Eleftheria terrae: one gene and its partner. The protein of the gene in region 1 interacts with the protein of each later gene in a pairwise test. Links are inferred from orthologs where the notes say so. Each region holds a gene or a part of one and is shown in the gene's direction. Other genes may lie near its edges.

Evidence for each region.
Region 2: the proteins of N7L95_RS08470 (region 1) and N7L95_RS14170 interact in binary tests that used the Escherichia coli proteins (3 or more experiments, as listed by UniProt). The link is inferred for Eleftheria terrae from one-to-one orthologs.

What each region holds. Positions count from the first base shown.
Region 1 is NZ_CP106951.1:1,900,982-1,911,611, forward strand. What follows is about bases 4,992-8,273. They hold N7L95_RS08470 (DUF4118 domain-containing protein), read left to right. Parts: upstream 4,992-5,361; coding sequence 5,362-8,073; downstream 8,074-8,273. Other genes in these bases: kdpC (potassium-transporting ATPase subunit KdpC), read left to right, coding at 4,992-5,315; kdpE (two-component system response regulator KdpE), read left to right, coding at 8,084-8,273. Outside these bases: magnesium/cobalt transporter CorA, read left to right, coding at 1-301; kdpF (K(+)-transporting ATPase subunit F), read left to right, coding at 728-820; potassium-transporting ATPase subunit KdpA, read left to right, coding at 817-2,607; potassium-transporting ATPase subunit KdpB, read left to right, coding at 2,624-4,723; more of kdpC, read left to right, coding at 4,737-4,991; more of kdpE, read left to right, coding at 8,274-8,776; N7L95_RS08480 (hypothetical protein), read right to left, coding at 9,495-10,313; N7L95_RS08485 (hypothetical protein), read right to left, coding at 10,353-10,630. UniProt on the Escherichia coli protein: Member of the two-component regulatory system KdpD/KdpE involved in the regulation of the kdp operon. KdpD may function as a membrane-associated protein kinase that phosphorylates KdpE in response to environmental signals.
Region 2 is NZ_CP106951.1:3,200,055-3,210,320, forward strand. The notes cover bases 6,457-9,374. They hold N7L95_RS14170 (PTS sugar transporter subunit IIA), read left to right. Parts: upstream 6,457-7,639; coding sequence 7,640-8,110; downstream 8,111-9,374. Other genes in these bases: N7L95_RS14160 (PqiC family protein), read left to right, coding at 6,457-6,712; hpf (ribosome hibernation-promoting factor, HPF/YfiA family), read left to right, coding at 7,049-7,402; hprK (HPr(Ser) kinase/phosphatase), read left to right, coding at 8,145-9,095; fur (ferric iron uptake transcriptional regulator), read right to left, coding at 9,143-9,374. Outside these bases: N7L95_RS14120 (TonB-dependent receptor plug domain-containing protein), read right to left, coding at 1-228; N7L95_RS14125 (signal peptide prediction), read right to left, coding at 513-929; N7L95_RS14130 (hypothetical protein), read right to left, coding at 946-1,164; N7L95_RS14135 (phosphatase PAP2 family protein), read right to left, coding at 1,332-2,120; serA (phosphoglycerate dehydrogenase), read right to left, coding at 2,130-3,362; N7L95_RS14145 (MlaE family ABC transporter permease), read left to right, coding at 3,549-4,313; N7L95_RS14150 (ABC transporter ATP-binding protein), read left to right, coding at 4,297-5,100; N7L95_RS14155 (MlaD family protein), read left to right, coding at 5,097-6,062; more of N7L95_RS14160, read left to right, coding at 6,059-6,456; more of fur, read right to left, coding at 9,375-9,580; N7L95_RS14185 (outer membrane protein assembly factor BamE), read left to right, coding at 9,697-10,242. UniProt on the Escherichia coli protein: Seems to have a role in regulating nitrogen assimilation.

The sequences.
Region 1 (10,630 bases):
GGACGTCATGGACCACCTTGCACGTATCAACGGGTCGATCGACACGATACGCGACACCATCAACACGGCGATCCAGGTGACCCTGTCGATGACGAGCATCGAGGAGAACGTGGTCACCAAGAGGCTCGCGTCCTGGGCGGCCATCTTTGGCGTGTGGACCGCGCTGGCCGGCGTCTGGGGGATGAACTTCGAGCACATGCCAGAGCTCAAGCTGCAGTACGGCTATGCGCTTGCACTCGGGACGATGGCGGCGGCATGCGGGGGCCTGTTCTGGCGCTTCCGACGCGCAGGTTGGCTCTAGGGCGACCGTGCAGAGAGAGGCGGTGGCGACAGGCATCGCACACCTCTGTCAGGCGACGATGCTCTTCAGTCGACGACATTGCAGTCGCTGCCCGACAGCACTGGGCCGCTGACTTCGGCGCGTCGATGCGCCCCCCCCGGGCCACTCGTAGCCACCTCTCGCGTCCCGGGGAGGGATAGCCCCTGGACGCATGACGAGGCGCCGCCCCACCCCGGGCTGGGCCGCCACCTGCGCTCGCGTCTTTATACGGCCTTGATGCCGGCGACCTACAAATTGCCGACATCTTTATGCGCGTCTTTCTAGGATTCCCCCATCTTAGAAGGAGGGCGTCCCGATGGATGTCGTTTATGTCGCGCTCGGCGCGGCCTTCTGGCTCCTGTTCGTAGCGATCGCCAGGGGCTGCGCGAAACTGGGAGGAGCCCAGCCATGACCTCGTTGTACGTCGTCGGCGGCCTCGTTGCGTGTGGGCTGCTGGTCTATCTTGCCGCCGCACTGGTGTTCCCCGAGAGGTTCTCATGACCGCACACGCGTGGAGCTTGCTCGCCGTTTACGGCGTGCTGCTGGTGCTGCTGGCGGTACCGCTCGGGCACTACATCGCCAAGGCGATGGACGGCCGGCTGGCGTTCGCCGGCCGCGCCGAAGGTGCGGTCTACCGGCTCTGCGGGATCAGGGCCGACGCCGAGATGGGCTGGCTGCAATATGCCCTGGCCATCCTGTTGTTCAACGCCCTTGGCCTGCTGGCGCTGTACCTGCTGCAGCGGCTACAGGCCTGGCTACCGCTGAACCCGCAGGGCTTCGGCAACGTCGCGCCCGACTCTTCGTTCAACACGGCGGTGAGTTTCGTCACCAACACCAATTGGCAGGGCTATGGTGGTGAGTCGACGATGAGCTACCTGACCCAGATGCTGGGCTTGGCGGTTCAGAACTTCCTGTCGGCCGCGACCGGCGTCGCGGTCGTGGTCGCCTTGATCCGCGGCTTCGTCCGCCACAGTACCAGGGGCATCGGCAACGCCTGGGTCGATTTGACCCGGGCGACCCTGTGGATCCTGCTGCCCCTGTCTTTTGTACTCGCCCTGTTCCTGGTGCAGCAAGGGGTGGTGCAGAACTTCGAGGCCTACAAGGAAGTCCACACCATCGAGGCCAACAGCTACGAGGCGCCCCAGCTTGACGCGGCGGGCCAGCCGGTCCAGGGCGGCCGCGGCGAGCGGTTGACGGCAGTGCATCGCCTGGACAAGCAGACCCTGCCGATGGGGCCGGCGGCCTCGCAGGTCGCGATCAAGCTGCTAGGGACCAATGGCGGGGGGTTCTTCAACGCGAACGCCGCCCACCCGTACGAGAACCCGACGGCGCTGTCCAATCTGGCGCAAATGCTGGCCATCTTCCTGATCCCGGCCGCCCTGTGCTTCACCTTCGGGCGCATGGTGCAGGACCGGCGGCAGGGCTGGACGGTGTTTGCCGCCATGGCGGTGATGTGGGTCGCTGGCGCCCTCGCCGCCACCCACTTCGAGCAGCAGGGCAATCCGCAGTTCGCGACGCTGGGCGTCGACCAGACAGCCGCCGGCACGCAGGCCGGCGGCAATATGGAAGGCAAGGAAGTCCGTTTCGGCATCGCTGACACTGCGCTGTTTGCCACCATCACGACCGCCGCCTCCTGCGGCGCCGTCAACGGCATGCACGACTCGTTCACCCCGCTGGGCGGTATGGTGCCCCTGATCAACATGCAGCTGGGTGAGGTCGTGTTTGGCGGTGTCGGAACGGGCTTGTACGGCATGCTGACCTTTGCGATCCTGGCTGTGTTCATTGCCGGCTTGATGATCGGTCGCACGCCCGAGTACCTGGGCAAAAAGATCGAAGCCTACGAAATGAAGATGGCCTCGCTGGCCATCCTCGTCACGCCGCTGATCGTGCTGGCAGGCACCGCGGTCGCCGTGACCAGCGACGCCGGCCAAGCCACGCTCGGCAACCCGGGCGCCCACGGATTCTCGGAGATCCTGTATGCCCTCACCTCGGCCGGCAACAACAACGGCAGCGCCTTCGGTGGCCTCGGCGCCAACACGCCCTTCTACAACACCCTGCTGGCCCTCGCCATGTGGTTTGGCCGCTTCGGCGTGATTGTGCCGGTGCTGGCCATTGCCGGCGGGCTGGCCGCCAAAAAGCGGGTGGCGGCCACCAGCGGCACGATGCCGACGCACGGTGCCCTGTTCGTGGGGCTGCTCGTGGGAACTGTGCTGCTTGTCGGCCTGCTGAACTACGTGCCGGCGCTGGCACTGGGTCCCGTCATCGAGCACCTGGTGCTTTGGAAATAGGGACGCGGAGAATCACATGACTCGCAAGACCTTTACGCTGTTCGACCCGCTGCTGGTCCGCCAGGCGATCGTCGAATCGTTCACCAAGCTCGACCCTCGCGTGCAATGGCGCAATCCGGTGATGTTCGTCGTCTATGTTGGCAGCGTCTTTACCACCGGGCTGTTTCTGCACGCGCTCGGCGGCCACGGCGATGCGCCGGCCGGCTTTGTCCTCGCGATCGCGCTTTGGCTCTGGTTCACTGTCCTTTTCGCGAACTTCGCCGAGGCGATGGCCGAGGGCCGCAGCAAGGCCCAAGCGGCGTCGCTGCGCAGCCTGAAGCAGCAAACTTGGGCCAAGCTGCTGGACGAGCCGCGCCATGGGGCGCCATGGCACCCCATCGAATCGAATGAGTTGAAGAAGGGAAGCGTCGTGCTCGTGGTGGCCGGCGATGTCATCCCGGCGGACGGCGAGGTGATCGAAGGCGTGGCCTCGGTTGACGAGAGTGCCATCACCGGGGAGTCTGCGCCGGTGATCCGCGAGAGCGGTGGCGACTTCTCCGCCGTCACTGGCGGCACGCGCGTTCTGTCCGACTGGATCGTCATGCGGGTGACGGCCAACCCCGGCGAAACCTTTGTCGACCGCATGATCGCGATGGTCGAGAACGCCAAGCGCCAGAAGACGCCCAACGAGATCGCGCTGACCATCCTGCTCGTGGCCCTGACCCTTGTGTTCCTTGCCGTCACCGTCACGCTGCTGCCGTACTCGCTGTTCGCAGTCGATATGGTGCAGGCAGGCGCGCCGGTCAGCGTGGCGGTGCTGGTCGCGCTGCTGGTGTGCCTGATCCCCACCACCATCGCCGGCCTGTTGTCAGCCATCGGCGTCGCCGGCATGAGTCGCATGATGCAGGCCAACGTGATCGCCACCTCCGGCCGCGCGGTAGAAGCTGCGGGCGACGTGGACGTGTTGCTGCTCGACAAGACCGGCACCATCACGCTGGGCAACCGCCATGCGTCCGCGTTCCTGCCGGCACCGGGCGTGACGGAGGGCGCACTGGCCGATGCGGCGCAACTGGCGTCGCTGGCCGACGAGACCCCGGAAGGCCGCAGCATCGTCGTGCTGGCCAAGCAGAAGTACAACCTGCGTGAGCGCGACATCCAGGCATTGGATGCGCACTTCGTGCACTTTTCGGCCCAGACACGCATGAGCGGGGTCGATTTGCCGAGAGCGGAGCCGGGCGACACGGAGGCTGCCCAGGTGCGCCAGGTGCGCAAGGGCGCGGCGGATGCGATCCGCCGCCACGTCGAGGCACAAGGCGGCCGCTTTCCGGCTCCGGTGTTGGCCGTGGTGGACGACGTGTCCCGCCGCGGCAGCACACCGCTGGTGGTGGCGGACGGCATTCGGGTGATGGGCGTCATCGAGCTGAAGGACGTCGTCAAGGGCGGCATCAAGGAGCGCTTCGCCGAGTTGCGCCGCATGGGCATCAAAACTGTCATGGTCACCGGCGACAACCGGCTCACCGCCGCGGCGATCGCCGCCGAGGCCGGCGTGGACGACTTCCTGGCCGAGGCCACGCCCGAGCAGAAGCTGGCGCTGATTCGCCAGCACCAGGCCGAGGGCCGGCTGGTTGCGATGACCGGCGACGGCACCAACGACGCACCCGCGCTCGCGCAGGCCGATGTGGCGGTGGCCATGAACTCCGGCACGCAGGCCGCTAAGGAGGCCGGCAACATGGTGGATCTCGACAGCAATCCCACCAAGCTGATCGAGGTGGTCGAGACCGGCAAACAGATGTTGATGACACGCGGCTCGCTCACAACCTTCAGTATCGCGAACGACATCGCGAAGTACTTCGCCATCATCCCGGCGGCCTTTGTCGCGACCTACCCGCAGCTTGGTGCGCTGAACGTGATGCAGCTGGCCAGCCCCCGGTCGGCCATCTTGTCGGCCGTGATCTTCAATGCGCTGATCATCGTCTTCCTCATTCCGTTGGCCTTGAAGGGCGTGTCTTACCGACCCCTGGGAGCCGCCACGCTGCTGCGGCGGAACCTGCTGATCTACGGGCTGGGTGGTGTGATCGTGCCCTTCATCGGGATCAAGGCCATCGACTGGGTGCTCAGCACCGCGGGCCTCGTCTGACCGGAGCAATGACATGACCAGCCAACTTCGTCCCGCCCTGAGCCTGTTTGCCGTATTGACGGTCATGACCGGCGTCGTCTATCCGCTGGCCGTGACCAGTATCGCGCGCCTGGCGTTTCCCGAGCAGGCCCAAGGCAGCCTGGTGGTCCGGGACGGCAAGCCGGTGGGCTCCTCGCTGATCGGCCAGAGTTTCACCGACGCGAAGTACTTCTGGGGTCGCCCGTCGGCCACCGCGCCGATGCCCTACAACGCCAGTGCCTCCACCGGCTCCAACCAGGGGCCGCTGAACCCGGCGCTGGTGGACGGCGTGCAGAAGCGGGTCGGAGCGCTGAAGGCCGCCGACCCCGGCAACACAGCCCCGGTGCCGGTGGACCTCGTCACCGCTTCGGGCAGCGGCCTAGATCCGCACATCAGCGTGGCCGCTGCCCAGTACCAGACCGCACGGGTGGCCCGGGTGCGGGGGCTGGCACCCGAGGTGGTGGCGTCGCTGATCGCCCGGCACACCGAGGGCCGCTTGTGGGGCGTACTCGGCGAAGTGCGTGTGAACGTGCTGGCCCTGAATCTCGCCCTTGATCAAACGGCTCGTCCTTGAAGCCGTGCGTCCGGCCTTCAGGGTGGCTCTGAAATAATTCTTCCGCATGACCGACAGCCGCCCCGACCCGGATCAATTGCTCGCGCGTATTCAGGAGGAGGCGGCGCACGCCGGCCGAGGCCGCCTGAAGATCTTTTTCGGCGCCTGCGCGGGCGTCGGCAAGACCTACGCGATGCTGCTGGGCGCCCGTGAACAGCACCGGCAGGGGGTCGAGGTGGCGATCGGCGTGGTCGAGACGCATGGCCGTGCGGAGACCCGGTCACTGGTTGATGGATTGGATCGGCTCCCGATGAAGGAGGTGGCTTACCGGGACAAGACGCTGCAGGAGTTCGATCTTGATGGCGCGCTCGCCCGCAAGCCACGGCTGCTCCTGCTAGACGAGCTGGCGCACTCCAACGTGCCTGGCTCCCGCCATCCCAAGCGCTGGCAGGACGTGGAGGAACTGCTGAAGGCCGGTATCGACGTCTGGTCGACGATGAACGTGCAGCACCTCGAGAGCCTGAACGACGTGGTCAGCGGCATCACCGGCATCCGCGTCTGGGAGACGGTGCCCGACCGCGTGTTCGACGAGGCCGACGAGGTGGTGATCGTCGACCTGCCACCCGACGACCTGCTGCAGCGGCTCCGGGAAGGCAAGGTCTACCTGCCACAGCAGGCCGCCACGGCGGTGCGCAACTTCTTCCGCAAGGGCAACCTGATTGCCCTACGCGAACTCGCGCTGCGCCGCACGGCCGATCGGGTGGACGACGAGATGCTGCAGTACCGTCGCACCCGGGCGGTCGCGCCGGTGTGGCAGACGCGCGAGTCGCTGCTGCTGGGCATCGGCCCGGATGAACGCTCCGAGAAGCTGGTGCGTGCCACCGCCCGGATGGCAGCGCAGCTCGGCGTGCCCTGGCACTGTGTTTACGTCGAAACGCCGAAGCTACAGCGCCTGCCCGACATGGCGCGCCAGCGCATTCTGCGCGTTCTGAAGCTGGCGCAAGACGCTGGCGCGTCCACCGCCACGCTGGCCGGCGGCTCGCTAGCGTCCGTGATCGTGAAGTACGCACATGAGCACAACCTGTCGCGCGTCGTGCTCGGCCGCGACACGGGTCGCTGGGTGCCTCCGTGGCGCACCACGCTGGCGGGGGCGGTCGGGGCGATGGGCCGCGATCTGGACGTGATCCAGATCGCGCTGCCGGCGGGCCCAGGGGGCAAGCCGCAGCCATTCGGAACCGGGCCAACGATGCAGGGAGAAACGCTGCCCAAGCAGAACGTCTGGCCGCCATATGCCTGGAGCGCTGTCGTCTGCGCGGCCGTCGCGTTGCTGGCCGCGCCGCTGCATTCAGTGTTGGACTTGGCCAATATCGTCATGATCTTCCTGCTGGCCGAGGTGTTTGTGGCAGTGCGCTTCGGCCGGGGGCCGGCGGTGATGGCCGCCTTCCTCAGCGTCGCCGCATTTGACTTTTTCTACGTCCCGCCGCGCTTCACCTTCAGTGTCCACGACGCGCAGTACCTGCTCACATTCGCCGTGATGCTGGCCGTCGCGTTGGTCATCGCGCAGCTCACGGCTGGCCTGAAGTTCCAGGCCCAGGTGGCCAACCTGCGTGAAGAGCGCGTGCGGGCACTGTACGAGCTGTCGCGCGACTTGTCCGCTGCGCTGATGACTGAGCAGGTGGCAGAGATCGCTGCGAGATTCTTGCAGTCGGAGTTCGGCGCACGTGTCGCAGTCATGGTGGCCGACCCAGAGGACAGGATTGGCGCCCCCGTCCCGGCGGCGGACCTGCCGGCCAACGTGGATCCCAGCATTGCGCAGTGGGCCTTCAACCATGCCGAGGCGGCGGGATACGGCACCCACACGCTTCCAGCTGCACCGATCCTGTACCTGCCGTTGAAGGCACCGATGCGCATGCGCGGAGTACTCGCGATAGAACCACGCCATCCGGCGCGCCCGGCGGGCCCGGAACAGCGTCGCCTGCTCGACACCTGCGCTTCGCTCCTGGCCATGTCGCTGGAGCGCATTCACTATGTGGAGGTCGCGCAGGCCACCACCGTGCAGATGGAGTCGGAGCGGCTTCGCAACTCACTCCTGTCGGCGATCTCGCACGATCTGCGCACGCCGCTGGCCGCGCTGGTGGGTATGGCCGATTCCCTCGCGATGACGCAACCGCCGCCGCAAGGCCGGCAAGCCGAGCTCGCCGAAGCCATGCGCCAGGCGGCGCTGCGCATGAACTCGCTGGTGAACAACCTGCTGGATATGGCACGACTGCAGTCCGGCACGGTCATTCTTAACCGGCAGTGGGTGCCACTCGAAGAGGTGATCGGCAGTTCCCTGAAGGCCATGGCCGGCACGCTGGAGCCAGGACGGGTGCGGGTGGTGCTGCCAGACGACCTGCCCCTGCTGCACCTGGACGCCAGCCTGTTCGAGCGCGTGCTATGCAATTTGCTCGAGAACGCCGTGAAGTACACGCCTGACGGGAGTCCGATTGAGATTGGCGCCGACGTGGACAGCCATCGCGTCAGAATGATGGTGGACGATCACGGGCCGGGATTGCCCCGGCACCGGGAGGAATCGATGTTCCAGATGTTCGAGCGAGGGCGCAAAGAAAGCGCGACGCCCGGCGTTGGGTTGGGGCTGGCGATTTGTCGCGCGATCGTCGAGGCCCATGGCGGCACCATCAGCGGCCAGACACGGGCGGGCCGCGGCGCGCGATTCACCGTCGAGTTGCCGCGCGGCGAGCCGCCTCAGATGGAGACGGCTGAAGGGGAAACAGGTTAGGAGACGATGCATGAGCGAGCCAACACCCCGTGTGCTGGTGGTTGAGGACGAGACCGAGATCCGCCGGTTCGTCTGCCTTTCCCTTGAGCGGGAGGGCTTCGAGGTCTACCAAGCCGACGGCGTACAACGGGGGCTGATCGAGGCGGGCTCGCGCAGGCCGGAGATGATTGTGCTTGACCTTGGTCTGCCTGACGGCGACGGCGTGGAGCTGATCCGTGACCTGCGAGGGTGGTCGGATACTCCGGTGCTGGTCCTGTCAGCCCGCACCGATGAAGGCGACAAGATCGCCGCCCTGGACGCAGGGGCGGACGACTACTTGGTCAAGCCCTTTGGGGTCGGCGAGTTGCTGGCGCGTGTCCGCGCGCACCTGCGCCGCCGCGCCACCGCCGGGCGCGACAACGGCGCGACCATCGAGTTCGCGGACGTCAAGATCGATCTGGCGCGCCGAACTGTGGCGCGGGCCGGAGAGAACCTGCACCTCACCCCAATCGAATACCGCCTGCTCACGCATCTGGCTGGGCATCCGCACTGTGTCTTGACGCACCACCAGCTGCTGAAGTCAGTTTGGGGGCCTAGCCACGTCAGGGATACCCATTACCTCCGTGTCTACATGGGCCAGCTGCGAAAGAAGGTCGAAGTCGACCCGGCCGCACCCCGTCACCTCGTCACGGAGACAGGCATTGGCTACCGGTTCGTGCCTTAAAGACATCTTGATCGATCGTCAAGACGAAGCGTCCCGCCACGACCCTCACCGAGTCTGCAGATCGACCTTCAAACCGGTGTTCATCATTTTTCTCCTGCAGTCGAACACAGGCAACTGGCGAATCGGCCGCCCCCCCGCAGGAGCTTGAGAGGAAGGTTTGCCTTGGCCCTCTTTTCGTGCACCAGAACACAACGCCCAACGGTTCTCCGTTGGGCGTTTTGCTTTGGGCGAATCCCGCAACGGCGCGGGGTTCGGGGGCATTCTGCGTAGGCCACGCCTGCACCCTGCCCTGCCGTTTTTGGCTCGTTTCGACTCTCCTTTCCTCTCTCTTCTCTAAAAAGTAGGGCGACTTTTTCCGGTTGGCCTACGCAGAAGTGCTTTGCTGACGCGGACTTACGCGAGGGTCGAGTAGAGCGGTTTTCCAGGGTCTTGGTGTAGCGAGCCGCGTCCTCCTTGACCGCTGCGGGCTTCGGATCGGCCGCCTCTCCGCGGAAGAACACCGGTGCGTCTTGATCTGTACCGCTACGATGCACCGATCGCGCGTGCCGGCAGCCGACGTCGGCTCGTGTCCGTTATAACCGGTGCTATAGCGGAAACCGGCGCAACGCTTCAAGCGTCGCACCACTGCTTCGGGCCGTCATTGACTCACCGGGACAGCACGCGTTAAGCCGGGCCGGGCGCGAGTAGCAGCCAACTGCCGACGCCACAGACGCAATGCTCAGAATTGCGGATAGTCCATGAAAAGCGCACCCTTCTGAGCAGGCTTAACGCTATACAAAAAGGGAGGTGGAATCTTTGGCTGATCCAAGCACTCGTCCACTGAAACAAAGCTGGCAGCATTCACCGTGCTTTTTGCGAACATCGGCTTGAACTCGAGGTTCTTCATCTTGCCAACAGCACCCTCCCTGTCCCATATCTGCGCGGCGAGTTGTTCGGTGACCACACGTGATGCGATCAACGCACTTTCCCTGCTGATTGTGCCGATTGCAATATGAAATCCCACCAGATTAGATATTAAATCTTCCTGACTGTAACTACTATCGCCAGTTAATATACTTTGAGGGAAGCTACCCTGCATTCTTTCGAAACCATGGCTGACCTCCATGTAAATAGCCAAGGCGACTGACTTTTTTTGCTCCAAGGTCAATCCTTGGCGAATTAGGTAGGCACCTCCCGCGCTTCTTGAAAATCGGCGAGGCCCAAATTTCTTGTGCATGCTTTGCTTGTATTCAAGCTTAAAGCCTCTTGCGCCGTCTCTAAAAGTAATAAATTTCCGATTTTTCTCAATCAGCTCAGACGGCACGTTCAATTTCGATAGAACTGCGCGGGGTGCGGCCAAAGCTAAAGCGGCACTTGGGTTGATCTTGACGGCATCAATGATGTAGGCGTCATCCCCACCTGCAAGCATATTCCTCCACAGCTCTGCCGGCCCGCTCGGATTCATGTGCCCTAAATCAAGCCAACCCAAATTGCATGTGTATGCCAGCCGGGACTCTCCCCCCGGCTGTTTAGAGAAAATATCAGCTCTCGTTGTCATGTCCCAGGTCTCCCACGATCCCCCATCATGCAATTCTGTTCAGTCATAATGAACCAGTTTGATCCAAAAGCTCTTTTTTGCCGCGTCGCCAAGCAATATCAGATATCCTTCATCGTGCGAATCGATCAGCAGCTTTTTCGCCTTCACAACTTCCGCCCCCGGAACATAGAAGCCGACATACAGGTTGGCGGCCACTTCATCACGGGAAGAAGCGTTTTGCTTTTCAATATACCTAACATATTTTGCCCAAAACAATTCTTCCTTTCCGGGCGGGATTATGCAGGACAGTTCAGAAGAAGCGGGCTTATTCCCATCTC
Region 2 (10,266 bases), 1.3 Mb from region 1 along the record:
GATCACCATCACCTGGGCAGGCGCATCGAGCGTGTTCTGCGCGTACTTCGAGGCCGACTCGACCTCCAGGGTGACCAGTTTCTCGAGGGTGCTCAAGGCCTCGACATTGTCCAGCGACGGCTGCAGCGCGGCATGCAGTTCCTCCGCCCGTGCAGGAACGAGGAGCAGCCAGGCGGCAGCGGCCAGCAAGCTGGGGGTGAAGGACGGGCGGAAGGAGCAGGACGGCATGGCTCGGCCAAGGAAGGCATGAGGGACGCAAACGACGCCCCGGCCTCGGGGTTTTCGGCCCGGGTCGCCACTACTTGAGATGCAGGGCGACCGCCGCGGGCGTCTATGCGTGTGCTCCTGCACACCCATCCCACCTCGGCGGCCGATCGCGTGACATCTTCACGCCGCAGGCTGCGTTGGCAGCAAGCGCCCAGGCGCGGCCCGCGGCGCCTTGCGTCGCATGCAGGGGGAAACAGCCTCCGGGGGTGCGGGCTGCGCTGCAGGGCGGCCAGCCGCGGCAGGACTCAGTGGCGCACCGTCCTCGGATCGGAGTGCGCGTACGCTTCGCACTCGAAACAGTTGTCGAGGTAGGGGTCGCGGCCCCGCGCGGCCTGCCACAGGCTGGAGCCGAGGTAGAGCGGGAAGAACAGCGGCCCCAGCCGCTCGTATTGCCGCACGTGCACCTGCTCGTGCTCGCGGCAGGCGGCCAGTGTCCGGTGATCCAGGCCAATCACGACATGGCCGAAGGTGATGGCGGCAAAGCGGCAGGCGGCCGGCAGTCGCCGTTGCCAGGCCGCCAGGGGGCCGCCGGCAATCTCGAGCACGCCTTGCACGGGGGCCGCCCGTGCGCCCCGGGCCAGCAGCGGCAGCGCCAGCAGCAGCCCGACCGCGCTGGCCGGCGCGGCCCAGGCATACCGGAGCAGGCGCAGCGCTGGCTTCATGGGCGGCGCCAACGCCTCATTCGCCGAGCGCCTCTGCAAGCTCCTTGCAGGACGGCTTGCAGACCATCTCGGTCTTGCCCAGCAGCTTCTTCGACTGCAGTTGGTCCGGCGTGCGGTGCTTGCCGCACTTGAAGCACGAGCGGGTGTTGGCCTTGCTTGCGAACGGGGAGCCGACGGTTTTCGAACGGTAGCGCAGGCCGTCGTCGTTGATGCGGGTGGTGACGGTCTTGGTCATGGATGGGATGCCTCCAAGGTGACCTGGATAAATGGGGATCAAACCGCAATTTTCCAGTGTGACGCGCATTTACGCCAAATCGGGCCATCGAAAGCCGCCCGAACCGCTCATTCCGGCCGTTTTCGGCGCCCGCCGTCACGACAAGCACCGACCATGCCGGCCGGGCCTCAGGCCTCCTCGCGCAAGGCCGGTAGCGCCTGTCCGCTGCGGTCGCGCAACCACAGCGAGACCATCAGGCACAGCAGTGCCCAGGCGGCGCCGAGCGACCAGCCGGCCAGCACGTCGCTGGGCCAGTGCACCCCAAGGTAGACCCGGCTGATGCCGATGGCCAGCGTCAGCAGCCCGGCCACCAGCAGCAGGTAGACGGCCGCACGCCGACTGCCCTGCAGGCTGGCCAGCAGCACCCCCAGGGTCAGGTAGACCGAGGCCGACATCGTCGCGTGGCCGCTGGGGAAACTGAGGGTGAGCACCTGCACCCCATGCGGCACCAGGTCGGGCCGCGGCCGCTCGATCAGCAGCTTCAGCAGCTCGCTGGCCAGCGCGCCGCCGCCCACCGAGCAGGCCACCATCAGCGCGGTGCCCCACTTGCGCAGCAGGAGCAGGTAGCCCAGGGTGGCCAGGGTCAGCACGGTCAGCACGGTGCCGCCGCCAAGCGCCGTGAGGTCGGTCATCACCCGTTCGAACCAGCGTGGCCCGAGCGGGTCGCTCAGGTCGTCAGGGTTGCGCAAGGCGAGCAGCAGGACGCGGTCGAGCGCCATCTCCTCACCTTCGCGCACCGCATCGGCCAGCTCCAGGAAGACCCAGGCTCCCACGCAAACCAGCAGGGCCAGCGCCAGCGGCCGGGCCAGTGCACGGCGCCGCTGCCACTGCGGCCAGCGGTTGCGCCACAGCCCGCGCAGGGCGCTGCGCCAGGACGACCTTGGCGCGGCAGGCGACGACGACGGATGCACGGCCATACCACCCTGTCAGTAGAGGATGCGGCAGCGGATGGTGCCTTCGATGGAGGAGAGCTGGCCCAGCGCGATCTCGCTGGCCGACGCGTCGACGTCCACCACCACGTAGCCCACATGCTCGTTGGTCTGCAGGTATTGCGCGGCAATGTTGATGCCGGACTGCGAGAAACGCTCGTTGATGCGCGCCAGCACGCCAGGGATGTTGTGGTGGATATGCAGCAGCCGGCACTTGCCGGTGTGCTCGGGCAGCGACACCTCGGGGAAGTTGACGGCCGAGACGGTCGAGCCATTGTTGCTGTAGCGGATCAGCTTGGCCGCCACTTCCCGGCCGATGCTCTCCTGCGCCTCCAGCGTGGAGCCGCCGATGTGAGGGGTGAGCAGCACGTTTTCGAAGCGGGTCAGCGGCGAGACGAAGGCGGCGTCGTTGCCCTGCGGCTCCACCGGGAAGACGTCGATCGCCGCGCCCAGCAGGTGGCCACGATCGAGCGCCTCGACCAGCGCGTCGATGTCCACCACCGTTCCGCGCGAGGCATTGATCAGGCAGCTGCCCGCCTTCATGCGGGCCAGCTGCGCCGCACCGATCATGTTCTGGGTCGACGGGGTCTCCGGCACATGCAGGCTGACCGCGTCGGACACCTGCAGCAGCTCGTCCAGCGTGCCGAGCTGGCGGGCATTGCCCAGCGGCAGCTTGGCCTCGATGTCGTGGAAAACCACCCGCATGCCCAGGTGCTCCGCCAGCACGCCGATCTGGGTGCCGATGTGGCCGTAACCGATGATGCCGAGCGTCTTGCCGCGCACCTCGTACGAGTTGGCCGCGCTCTTGACCCAGCCGCCGCGGTGCAGGATGGCGTTCTTCTCCGGAATGCCGCGCATCAGCATCACGATCTCGGCCAGCACCAGCTCGGCCACGCTGCGGGTGTTGGAAAATGGCGCATTGAAGACCGGAATGCCGCGCCGCGCCGCAGCGGCGAGGTCGATCTGGTTGGTGCCGATGCAGAAGGCGCCGATGGCAGCCAGCTTGGGGGCCTGGGCCAGCACCTCCTCCGTCAGCTGGGTGCGGGAGCGGATGCCGACGAAGTGGGCATCGGCGATCGCCTCCAGCAGGGCCGCGCCGGCGAGGGCCTTGGCATGGGTGTGGACCTGGGAGTAGCCGTCGGACCGCAGCGCCTCGACCGCGGAAGCATGGATGCCCTCGAGCAGCACGAACTTGAGTTTTTCCTTCTGGACCGACAGGCGGGTGGTCATCGATGCAGCTCCATCTTGCGTCAATAAAGGCCGGCCACCGGCCGGCGCACAGACCTGCCAGTGTGCCAGCCGCGCCGCCGGCGCTGCCAGCCACGCCCGGTAAGCCCTGCCGGGCTCGTGCCTTGCCCGCGGACGGCGGCGCACTTCACATCCTGTAGCACCGAAAGCCGCCACAATGTCCGCACCATGCGCCTGGCCATCCTGCTTCCTGTCCGCCCGGTCACCTTCCTGGGGGCGGTGCTGCTGTCCGCCGGCGCCGCCTTGCGCGGCGTCTGGCACTTCCGAATGCGTGACCTGGTGCGGGTCACGGCCGACAGCAGCGCTCGCGCGCTGCCCATCGTCACGGTGGTCAACGTGCTGGTCGGCGCCATCCTCGCCTTCGTCGGCGCGGTGCAGCTGGTGAAGTTCGGCGCCGGCATCTTCGTGGCCGACCTGGTCGGCATTGCCGTGGCGCGCGAGATGGCGGCGGTGATCACCGCCGTCGTGATGGCCGGCCGCACGGGCGCGGCATTTGCTGCCGAGCTGGCAACCATGCAAACCAACGAAGAGGTGGATGCCCTCGAGGTGCTCGGCCTGCACGCGGTCGACTATCTCGTGCTGCCGCGCGTGCTGGCCTTGCTGCTGATGATGCCGCTGCTCTATGTGTATGGCTGCGTCACCGGCCTGATCGGCGGCATGCTGGTCGGCGTCGGCATGCTGGAGCTGGCCCCCACGGCCTACATGGATCGCAGCTTCGAGGCACTGAGCTGGGCCCATCTCGGCCTCGGTTTCTCCAAGTCGCTGGTGTTCGGGGCGCTGATCGCCATCACCGGCTGCTACTACGGCCTGTTCTCCCAGCGCAACGCCGCCGGCGTGGGCGCGGCCACGACGCAGGCGGTGGTGGTCAGCATCGTCGGCATCATCACGCTCGATGCGGTGTTCGCGGTCTGCGCGAATGCGCTGGGTGTCTGAGATGGCCTTGCTGCAGGTGCGCGACCTCGAGATGCGCTTCGGCGAGCGGCTGATCCAGCGCGGTATCAGCTTCTCGGTGGACAAGGGCACCATCTTCGCGGTGATGGGCGGCAGCGGCTGCGGCAAGAGCACCCTGCTGCGCCACCTGATCGGGCTGCTGCCGCCGGCCGGCGGGCACATCGAGTACAACGGCGTCGACTACTGGGCCAGCGACGAGAAGACCCGCACCCGCCTGCGCTCGGGCTTCGGCATGCTGTTCCAGAGCGCGGCGTTGTGGTCGTCGATGACCCTGCTCGAGAACGTCTGCCTGCCGCTGGAGCAGCACAGCTCGCTCGACGCTGCCGCGCGCGAGCAGCGCGCCCGCGAGGTGCTGGCGTGGGTCGGCCTGGAGGCCTTCACCGGCTACTACCCGGCGGACATCAGCGGCGGCATGAAGAAGCGCGCCGGCCTGGCGCGGGCCATCGTGGCCGAGGCACCGCTGCTGTTCCTCGACGAACCCTCGGCCGGCCTCGACCCCATCAGCTCCAAGCGGCTGGACGACCTGATCCTCGATGTGCGCGATCGCACCGGCGCCGCGGTGCTCATCGTCAGCCACGAGCTGCCAAGCCTGCTGGCGATCGCCGACGACGGCATCTTCCTGGACGCGGACAGCAAGCAGCCGATCGGTCACGGCAGCCCGCGCGAATTGCGCGATCATGCGCAGCATCCGACGGTGCGGGCCTTCCTGCGCCGAGAAGAGCCGGAAAGCGCAGCGCCCCGGCCCCATCCCGCACCCGCCACCCCATGAAACGTCACGCCCTGCTCGTCGGCAGCTTTGTCATCGGTGCCCTCGCGCTGATCGTCGTCACCATCGTCTGGCTCAGCGGCGCCAGCCTGTTCCAGCAACAGGTCTATGCGGTGGTGCACTTCCAGGGCAGCGTGAAGGGCCTGTATGTCGGGGCGCCCGTCACCTTCCGCGGCGTGCCCGTCGGGCAGGTCGAGTCCATCGGCATCGAGGTGGACGAGAAATCGCTCGATGCGCGCATCCCGGTGCGCATCAGCCTGCGCGAGAGCTCGGTCCGGCTCGACAACGTCCAGGCCAACGCCGGCCTCGACCTGCCGGTGCTGGTCAAGCGCGGCCTCAAGGCGCGGCTGATCGCCCAGAGTTTCGTCACCGGCCAGAAGCTGATCGACCTCGATTTCCTGCCGAACACCCCCGCGACGCTGCAGGGCGGCACCCGCGACCCCGAGATTCCGGCCGTGGCCGACCGTTTCGGTGCGCTGGTGGACCAGGTGGCCGAGCTGCCGCTGCGCGAGACCGTGCAGGACTTGCGCAACACGCTGCACGCGGTGCAGGCGACGCTGGACAGCACCCGCGCCACGCTGGAGCTGTCGGCACGCGAGCTGGCCGATACCGCAGGCGAGGCGCGCCGGACCCTGTCGGTGGCTTCCTCGGCGCTCGGAGACCTGCAAGGCCAGGCAGCAGCCACCTTGGCGTCGGTGACCCGGCTGTCGGACACCACCCGCGACAGCCTGCTGGCACTGCGGCCCGACGTGCAGGAAACCCTGCGCGGCGCCCGCTCGGCTGCCGAATCGGCGCGCCTCGCGATGGACCGGGTGGCCGAACTGACCGCCCCCGGCGCCCCGCTGCGAGCCGATCTGGACTCCGCCGTCCGCGACCTGTCGCAGGCCGCCCGCGGCCTGCGGGAGTGGAGCGAACTGCTCGAAGAGAAACCCAACGCCGTGATCTTCGGCGCCGACCGCCCATGAGACTGCCCCTGCTTTCCCACCTGCGCGCGCCGGCTCGCCGCCCGCTCGCCCGGCCGCTTGGCCTCCTGCCGCTGTGGGCGGCGCTGCTCACCGGCTGCGCGGCCAGCAAGCCGGATCCCACCCTGCTGACCCTGCCGGCGGCCGAGGTCGCACCACCGACCGCCAGCGGTGGCACGGCAACACCACGCGTGCTGGCGGTGCGCCGGGTGGCGATTCCGGAATACCTGCTGACCCGCAAGGTGCGCTACCGCGCCGACGCCAGCACGCTGGACGAGTGGCCGCAAGCCTACTGGGCCGAACGCATCGAGGTCGGTGTCACCCGCGAGTTCGCATCGGCACTGCGCCAGGCCCTGCCCGGCTGGATCGTTTGCGAAGGCAGTTGCAGCGACCGGGTGGCCGACCTGATCCTGCAGGTGGAGCTCACACCGCTGGACTTCTCGCGGGCCCAGCGCAGCTTGCAGACGCATGCCCGCGTGTCAGCGGCGTGGGCGCTGACCGCGTCGCGCGGCGTGCAGTTGCTCGACCAGCGCCTGCAGCAGCCAGCCACCGCCGACACGCCGCAAGCTCAGGCACAAGCCCTCACCGATGTGCTCGAAACGGTGGCACGGGCCAGCGCAGAAGGACTGCAGAAGCTGCCTCCGCCGCGTTGAGGCGGGCCGCATCTCAACCCGGCTGCTGCCACGGCCGCAACACCCGGGCCGGCCGCTGCCGTCCCGGCCTGTCGCCAAGCCGGTAGCAAGCGACATGGCCGAAAAACTTTGAAACGATCTGAGGCCAGCGCCAAAGAAAAGTCAAGCGATGCGCTTCGCCGATCATTGCGCATCATGGCGTAGATCGCATCGTTTGTTGAGGAGGCACAAGCCCTTTTCGGGTATTCCCGCCACTGTCTTGTCACACAGGCAGGAGGGCGGCACACTGGTTTGAACGACGCGTCGCTTTCACCTGCCTCATAAGAGCATCCCCAAACCCTTCGGAAAGGAGGACTTATGAATCTGACGATCAGCGGCCATCACCTGGAAGTCACGCCTGCGCTGCGAGAGTACGTACTCACAAAGCTAGACCGGGTTACCCGGCATTTCGATCAGGTGGTGGATATCAACGTGTTACTGAGCGTTGAAAAGCTGAAGGAGAAGGAACGTCGCCAGAAGGCCGAAGTCAACCTTCACGTCAAAGGCAAGGACATCTTTTGTGAAACTGCTCACGAAGACCTCTACGCCGCGATCGATCAATTGATGGACAAGCTCGACCGCCAAGTGGTCAAGCACAAGGGCCGGGTCCAAGACCACCATCACGAGTCGCCCAAAAGAATGGATGGCGCGGCCACTGAAAGCCCCACGTAAGCTTGTCGCATAACCTGAAAGGAATGAGCGGCCCCTCAGGGCCGCTTTCACTTTGCAACACGAAATGGGACTTCTGCTTGCTGCGTCGCAACAAGCGGAGCACAATCCGATCCATGCCGCGAGGCAGCTCCTCTACCCTGAGTGGGCCGCTTTGCACCCCCTTTAATGCAACGCTTTGTCACCGCACTCGCGCAAGCCCAGGCCAACACCGGCTGAAGCCTTTGCGTCGCGATCCAGATGAACCGTCTCGCCGCCATCCTTCCCGCCACCAACGTGCTGGTGAACGTGGACGCCACCAGCAAGAAGCGGGCTTTCGAGCAAGCTGGCTTGCTGTTTGAGAACCAGCAGGCCATCGCACGCGCGGTGGTGACGGACAACCTGTTCGCGCGGGAACGCCTGGGCTCCACCGGGCTGGGCCATGGCGTGGCGATTCCGCACGGTCGTATCAAGGGCCTGAAGAATCCGCAGGCGGCGGTGCTGCGCGTGCAGCATGCGATTCCCTTCGATGCACCGGACGACCAGCCGGTGATGCTGCTGATCTTCCTGCTCGTGCCGGAAGCGGCAACGCAGCGCCACCTGGAGATCCTGTCCGAGATCGCCGAACTGCTGTCCGACCGCGAATTGCGCGAGCGGCTGAAGTCCGAGCCCGACGCGGCCAAGGTGCACGAACTGATTTCGAGCTGGGAACCGCTGAAGTCGGTGGCCTGAGCCCTTTCCTCTTCCCCTCACCCGCGCGCGCCGCTTGAAACCGACCGTCATCAGCGCCGAGGCGCTGTTCGAAGCCCAGCGTGCCACCCTGAAGTGGCACTGGATCGCTGGGCACGCCCATCCGGAGCGCCGCTTCGACGAGGTGGCCGTGCGCGATGCGCAGTCGGCCGCCGACCTGGTGGGCTACCTGAACTACATCCACCCGTACCGCGTTCAGATCGTCGGGCGGCGCGAGGTCGAGTACCTGTCGATTCCCAATCCGGAAGACCAGGCGCGGCGCATCTCCCGCATCGTGACGCTGGAGCCGCCGGTGCTGGTGGTGGCCGACGGGCAGACGCCGCCGGACCAGCTGGTGGCGATGTGCGAGCGCGCCGAGATCCCGCTGTTCGTGACCGAAGAATCCGCCGGCTTCGTGATCGACGTGCTGCGCAGCTACCTGTCGCTGCATTTCGCCGAACGCACCACCCGTCATGGCGTGTTCATGGACATCCTGGGCCTGGGCGTGCTGCTGACCGGAGAATCCGGCCTCGGCAAGAGCGAACTCGGCCTTGAGCTGATCTCACGCGGCAACGGCCTGGTGGCCGACGATGCGGTGGACCTCTACCGCGTCTCGCAGAGCGCGATCGAAGGGCGCTGCCCCGAGCTGCTGCTCAACCTGCTCGAAGTGCGCGGCATCGGCCTGCTGGACATCAAGGCGATCTTCGGCGAGACGGCGGTGCGCCGCAAGATGCGGCTCAAGCTCATCGTCCACCTGGTGCGCAAGGAAACCATGGAGCGGGACTTCGAACGCCTGCCCTACGAACCGCTCTACGAGGACATCCTCGGCGTGCCGGTGCGCAAGGTGGTGATCGCGGTGGATGCCGGCCGCAACCTGGCCGTGCTGGTCGAGGCCGCGGTGCGCAACAGCATCCTGCAGCTGCGTGGCATCGACACCTACAAGGAATTCATCGAGCGCCACCAGCAGGCGATGCTGCGCGGCGAATAGGGAGCCCCCAGGGCGACCGGGCCTGCAGCGGCCCGGCCAGGCGCGGCTCAGCGCTCGCCGCCGGCATGCGTGCGGCAGCCTTCGCGGCCGCAGACAACGTAGAGCGCCAGCGAGTGGTCCTGCAACTCGTAGCCGCGCTCCTTGGCGATCTCCTGCTGGCGCCTCTCGATCTCGGCGTCGTAGAACTCCTCGACCCGGCCGCAGACGACGCACACCAGGTGGTCGTGGTGCTTGCCCTCGTTCAGCTCGAACACCGCCTTGCCGGCCTCGAAATGGTTGCGCGACAGCAGGCCGGCCTGCTCGAACTGCATCAGCACGCGGTACACCGTCGCCAGGCCAATGTCCGACCCCTCCGAGAGCAGCGCTTTGTACACATCTTCAGCAGTCATGTGCCGCTGTTTGCCGGCCTGGAACACCTCAAGGATCTTGAGGCGGGGCAAGGTGGCCTTCAGGCCGCTGCTTTTCAATTCATCAACATTGGTCATGGGGGCGGCTCCGTGCGCCAGTGCAGGGACGGCCGTGGCCAGCCAGCCCTGCCGGTAGAATCATCGAATCATATCGAGGTTGGGCCTGCCTCCCGGCACGCCGTCCCCATATCCCTATGTCCCTCATCATCCCCCGTGGCCGTATCGTCGGCCTGCTCGCCACCGCCGCCGTGCTGGCTGCGCTGGGCGCCTGCAGCTCCATGCAGACCAGCGACAGCGTGCTGGGCCTGGTGACGCCCTACCGCATCGAAGTCGTGCAGGGCAATGTCGTCACGCGAGAGATGGCGGCGGCGGTCAAGCCCGGCATGAGCCGCAACCAGGTGCGCGACATCCTGGGCTCGCCGCTGCTGACCGATGTCTTCCACGCCGACCGCTGGGACTACATCTTCACGATCCGGCGCCAGGGTGCCGAGCCGCAGCTGCGCCGGGTCACCGCCCACTTCCAGGGCGAGCAGCTGAGCCGGCTGGAAGCCGAGCAGGAATTGCCGACCGAAGCCGCCTTCGTCGCCTCGATCGACACCTTCAAGAAGAAGGGCGACAAGCCGCCCGCGCTGGAGCTGACCGACGCGCAGCTGCAGGCCCTGCCGGCGCCGAAGCCGCAGCCGGGCGCGCAGGCCGAGACGCCGCCGCCGGCACGCACCTATCCGCCCCTGGAGCCCTGAAGCCGCTGCGGCCCCGCAGCCTCG